Regions from separate parts of the Clostridium sp. HCS.1 genome, predicted to be linked through region 2. Evidence: a T-box and tRNA genes for the amino acid it is inferred to sense, from the RefSeq annotation. Region 2 holds a T-box; the other holds one or more tRNA genes.
What was found. A T-box is a leader RNA that pairs with one kind of tRNA and senses whether it is charged. The one in region 2 lies ahead of metG (methionine--tRNA ligase), so its partner is inferred to be a tRNA-Met.
Positions count from the first base shown of each region.

Region 1: it has a tRNA-Met gene. The T-box ahead of metG (methionine--tRNA ligase) is inferred to sense a tRNA for this amino acid. The anticodon was not compared.

Region 1 covers NZ_CP170704.1:1,462,673-1,465,879, forward strand. Annotated here, with positions in the region: gene ACFYH6_RS06930 (glucose 1-dehydrogenase) at 1-124, shown strand, start outside; gene ACFYH6_RS06935 (HD domain-containing phosphohydrolase) at 413-1,660, shown strand; tRNA gene ACFYH6_RS06940 (tRNA-Met) at 1,695-1,770, opposite strand; gene ACFYH6_RS06945 (questin oxidase family protein) at 2,016-3,005, shown strand; gene ACFYH6_RS06950 (GNAT family N-acetyltransferase) at 3,101-3,207, shown strand, end outside.
Region 2 covers NZ_CP170704.1:143,039-146,245, reverse strand. Annotated here, with positions in the region: gene metG (methionine--tRNA ligase) at 1-1,224, opposite strand, end outside; T-box leader at 1,293-1,531, opposite strand; gene ACFYH6_RS00670 (SdpI family protein) at 1,590-1,931, opposite strand; gene ACFYH6_RS00665 (FUSC family protein) at 2,113-2,604, shown strand; gene ACFYH6_RS00660 (FUSC family protein) at 2,651-3,139, shown strand.

The sequences.
Region 1 (3,207 bases), 1.3 Mb from region 2:
TCCAATGAGAAGAATGGCTAAACCTGAAGAAGTTTCAAATTTAGTTCTTTACCTTGCTTCAGATGAATCAATATATTCAACAGGAGCTGAATTCGTTATAGATGGTGGATTAACTGCAATGTAGTTAGTTGTTTATAAATGATAGATATGCAGTTATTTACTCTAATATATGCATATCAATTGAATATTTAATTTTTTTAGATAATAAAAGCAGACTTGTGTCTGCTTTTATTTTTGCAAAAAACTAAACTTATTTTAGAAATAAATATTCTATAGTTAAAAAGTGATATTAATATATTCTTATACTATTTTTTATATTAAAATTCTATCTAAATATCTTATGTTTAAAATTACGTTGAAAAATAGTAAAATATTAGTATAAAAAAATAATGAAATTATTCCGGGGTGGAAAATGCAAAAAGTAAGTTTAAAAAAGATATTAATGGTAATACAAAGATGCTTAAATATTATGGATGAAAGAATGGTAGGTCATGGTGAAGAAGTATCCTATATAATGTATAAATTATTAAAGGCTTCTAACAGCTATACTGAAGATGAAATATTAAGACTTATGGAAATTGCAATTTTCCATGATATAGGTGCATATAAGGTTGAAGAAAGAAATGAAATTTTAGATATTCATTTAAGTAACCCTATTAATCATGCTGTTTATGGATCACTATTCATTAAATACTTTTCACCATTATCTGATTTAGCACCAGTAGTTTTAGGTCATTCTATGAATCCTGAAGATTTAGATTATGAAAAGAAAAAAATAATTCCTAAAGAAGCCTTATTATTACATTTAGCTGATTTAATTTCTATTTTAAATATTAGGAACAAAAGAATGGAGAAAAGTTGGATAGTAGATATTTTAGGAGAAAAAGCACTTCCAGAGCATAAGAACTATTTTGAGATTGCATGCACTAAATATAATTTGTTAGAGAATATTCAAGATAATAGATATTTAGAAGAACTATACAAAGTATTTGACAATGTATTATTAACTAGAGAAGAAGTAATAAGTTATATAAGAATGTTAACATATGCTATTGACTTTAGAAGTGAATCCACTGTTATACATACGATAACTGTTGAAGAAGTGAGTTTTCAAATAGCCAAAATACTTAATATAGATGAAAATGAGGCTAGAAGAATAAGAATTGCTTCAATGATACATGATATTGGTAAAATAGCAATACCTGTGGAAATTTTAGAAAAGAAAAGTAAGTTAACAGATGAAGAATATGAAAAGATAAAGGAACATGCTATAATTGGATATAAAATATTAAGTGAGTTAGGATTAGATGATTTAAGAGATATAGCTACATTGCATCATGAAAAATTAGATGGGACAGGATATCCTTTTGGGCTAAAAGGAGAGGAGATTCCTTTTGAGGCAAGAATAGTGGCAATAGCAGATGTAGTTAGTGCTCTTGTTAATAAAAGAAGTTATAAAGATGAGTTTTCTAAGCAAGATGTAATATCAATATTATTGGATATGGCATTAAATAATAAAATTGATAATGAAATTTGTAATATAGTAATAGATAACTATGACTATATTATGAATAATGTAAGGCAAAATACAAAAAGAATGTTGACTATATATAAGGATTTAATGAAAGAATATAAAGGTATTTTGAATTACTTTAGATAATAAAAAAACCTTACAGTAATAGTAAGGTTTTTTTTGGTTGCGGGAGCAGGACTTGAACCTACGACCTTTGGGTTATGAGCCCAACGAGCTACCAACTGCTCCATCCCGCGATATTAAATTACATAGTAGCTTTGCTAACTTGTATCCTTAGTATATGCTTAGAAGATATTAATGTCAAAATCATATAGCATCATATTAAGGCATAGGATGACAAGAGGTGCTTTAGAAGAGCAGATGATGTTAAATACTATGAAATAAGAAAAAATTAAATTAAAATCTATATATTCATTTATATTGACAATCATTACCATAGTAGTAAAATGAAGTTGAGAATAATTTTCAATGGGAGGTTAATATGTTTATAGATTTTTTTGATAAATATAAAGATTATGCTAGTGATTATAATGGAGGATTGTCTAATCATATACCAATGGTAAGTTATTCACTATATGAATTAGGAGTTCCCTTTAATGAGATAGATAAATATTTAAATACTACAGTTGAAAGAATAAAAATATCAAAAGAAGATTTCACTAAACTATATAATATAGATAATGATAATTTTGAAAAATATTTAGGACTTAAAGATTCCTTTGGTTCATATTATGATTATTTTTCTAAAAAAATAAATAAATCTAATTATTTAGAGGTAATAGGAGAGATTTTACCTATCTTAATTAAGGGAGTTGCAGCTCGTGCTTTTCATCCATTAATTAGGCTATCCTTTGCTGTAAGAAGTGAAAATAAGGAAGAGGTTATAAAATCATTAAGCTATTTTGCTTCAACCTTTGTACCACATAAATTTGATACATTACCATCTATAACAGAAAATCCATTATATGATTTAAAAGTATTAGCAGAATCAGTTAAGAATGAAAGTTTTAGTGGAAATTTAATTGCTGATAGGATAGAGAAAATATATAACCTTCAAGGCTTTAAGAAAAATGCCTTTACTTTAAAAGGAGATTATAAAGAAGTATTATCACAATTAGATAAAATTATAAATAAATTATTTGTGGAAACAAAGAATTTTACAATTTTGCATGCAGTAACTTCTAAGGAAGCAATTAAAACTTTATTACCTTTAGTTAAGGATAAGGAATATTTATTACAAAATTATTGGATAGCAATTTTATCAGCTTATATATCAATAGATAGTCCTAAAATTAAAGACTTAAACATTGATATACCAGAGGATTTACCTGACTTTAGAGAAATAATAAGAGCTAATATTGAATCAAAGAATGATCATTCAATTAAGATTGCTAATAGCTGTAGAATTGAGTTTGAAAGATCGGGAGATGAAGTATATAAATATATAGCTTATTTAAGAGCTTATAATTAACGAAGAAGCCTTCTGAGATAACTTGGAAGGTTTCTTTTTTATTAGTATAATTATATTAATAAATAATAGTAAAATATGTTAAAAGGTGAATTGATATGAATAAAGAAAATGTTGAGGTTACTATATTACTGGGGGAAGAAGAAGATATAGATGAGATAGAATTACTTTATAATGAGATAAATGATTTCCTAGCAAAAGGAGT
Region 2 (3,207 bases):
TTCTGGTATTCTTAAATGATCTATTGCATTATTTACTTTCTTAGGAGTTTCTAAAGCTAAGTTAATTAATTCATCATCAATAGATTCTTTAACATTATTGTTTGGAATCACTCCATTAAAGTACTTTTCTATCATAGCTACAGTTCTAGATAATAAGTTTCCTAAGTCATTACAAAGATCAGAATTTATCTTCTTTATAAATATTTCATTGTTGAATAATCCATCTGCTCCAAATGGGATTTCTCTTAATAGATAGTATCTAACTGCGTCTACGCCAAAGTTTTCAACTAAAGTTACTGGATCAACTACATTTCCTTTAGATTTAGACATCTTGCCACCATCAACAAGTAACCATCCATGTCCGAATACTTGCTTTGGAAGCGGTAAATCTAAAGCCATTAACATAATTGGCCAATAAATAGTATGGAATCTTAATATGTCCTTACCAATTAAGTGAACATCTGCTGGCCAGTATTTTTCATAAAGTTCCTTATTATCACTACCATATCCTAAAGCTGTTATATAGTTTGAAAGGGCATCTATCCAAACATAAACAACATGACCTTCATCAAAGGTAACTGGAACTCCCCAGTTAAAGCTTGTTCTTGAAACACAAAGGTCTTGTAAACCTGGTTTTAAGAAGTTATTAACCATTTCATTTTTTCTTGATTCTGGTTGAATAAAATCTGGATGAGCCTCAATATACTCCATTAATCTATCAGCATAATTACTCATCTTAAAGAAATAAGCTTCTTCCTTTGATTTCTCTACTGGTCTTCCACAGTCTGGACAATTTCCATTAACTAATTGAGTTTCTGTCCAGAAAGATTCACATGGAGTACAATATAATCCTTCATAAGAAGATTTATATATATCACCCTTATCATAAAGTTTTTTGAATATATCTTGAACAGCTTTAATATGATAATCATCAGTAGTTCTTATAAATTTATCATAGCTAATATTCATCATCTTCCATAAATCTTTAATTCCTGCTACTATTTCATCCACATGCTCTTTAGGTGTTATTCCCTTTTCTTCAGCAATTCTTTGTATCTTTTGCCCATGCTCGTCTGTTCCTGTTAAAAACATTACATCATATCCTGTTAATCTCTTATATCTAGCTAAAGCATCAGCAGCTACAGTTGTATAAGTATTACCAATATGAAGTTTAGTTGATGGATAATAAATTGGTGTTGTAATATAATATGTTTTCTTACACATACTATTTCCTCCCTATAATCGTTCTTTTCTTTAATAAAAAAGCCCCTATATAGGTATATTAAAACCTATATAGAGACGTATTATACGTGTTACCACTCTAATTCATATTTATTTTACAATAAATATCTCAACAGGTGATCTTAGTATCACCTTGCAATATAACGGTTGCCACCGTATTCCCCTAGCTAATTAGTTCAGAGAATATGCTCCAAGACCATCTTCATAAAGCTTTATGTCGCTAGCTTTCACCTATCCTAGCTCTCTTTAGACACTCCTTCTTTACTACTCTTCTTTTCATAGCATTTCAGTTATTGCTATTACTATGATATTCTATATTAATTTCAGTGTCAATTACTTTTAAAGTATCATTTATCACTAAATTTCTTTTTTATAAGCCTATCTAACATCATTCTAGATAATATAACCATAAACAAACTAAATAATAATATAAATGTAAAAGCATTTTCTCCAAATATAAATAATAATATAGCATTAACTATAAATAATAATGTTCCTATTGAGCCAAAGATTTTTGCTGCCAGCTTATTAGAATACTCCCATGAAATCTTGTCCTTTATCGTATATTGATTTTTATATCCAAATTTCATTTCCTGGTACTTTGTTGAATTTGATTCATATAATCCCCCTATAATAAATAAACCCAATGGTATCAATTCTCCTATTAATAAGTAAATCCAAAGTTCCATAATACACCTCTCTCTATTAGTAATTATACATAATTTATCATATTATTATAATATTATCCTAATTATTTTTATTATGGCAATATAATTCAAGCTAGTTTTCATATTATTAATAAAATACTATAAAATAGCACTCTATATTTTATATGGTATAATTAATAAAAAAAAGATTGGAGTTGATAATGTGGAAAGGTTGGACTTGCCTCATATAGGTTCTAGAAATATTAAAACTGCTCTATCTGTTTTAATATGCCTTATATTCTGGCCAAATTCTCTTTTTGCAGCAATCGCAGCTGTAATCTGTGTTCAAAGTACAGTGGAAAACTCACTAAAAATAGGTTTTAATAGACTTATAGGAACTTTAATTGGTGGTTCCTTATCACTGATACTTTTATATATTATTAATGGAAATCACCTTCAGAGGTTCTTACCTATAATAGTTGCTGCAGGAGTTTCATTAGATATTTATATTTGCAATTTAATAAGAAAACCTTCAGCAAGTTCTATTTCATCAATTACATTAATGGCAATATTAATTATCCAGAGTTCTAATGATCCTTTAATGTATGCTGTTCATAGAACTGTTGAAACTGCCTTTGGAGTAATAGTTGCAATTTTAATTAATAAGTATATTCATCCTCCAAAAGAGAAGAATAATGTTAATGAGAATGACTAAAGATATAATAATTAAAATAGAATAACTAAAGATAAGGAGATATAATATGAATTTCAATTTCCCAAGCATTGGACTTAGAACAATCAAAACTGCTATTGCAGTGTTTCTATGCTTATTATTTTTCCCAAGCGAACCATTTTTCGCTTGTTTAACAGCTGTTTTTTGTGTTCAAGATACAGTTTCTAATTCTATTAACATGGCTATAAATAGAGCCTTGGGAACAGTTTTAGGAGCTGTGGTTGGACTCATATTTCTACTAATATGTAGATTCTTTATTTACAATATATCTACATATTTTTTTAGAAAATTCCTAGTTTATTTTACAATTGCAGTAGGGATTATTATAGTAATTTACTTATGTAATGTAATTAAGAAAAATGGTGCTATAAACATAGCATGTATAGTTTTTCTAGCAGTTACTACAGTTCATGCATTTGGTAATCCAATTTATTATACTCTTAATAGAATTATAGAAACCTTATTTGGTATATTTATAGCTTTGATAGTTAATAAATTTATATTACCACCTAAATAAAAGCAGAGCTTTTATAATTGATAATGGGTAATGCACAATGCATTCTTTAAAGTGTAAAACATGAAAAT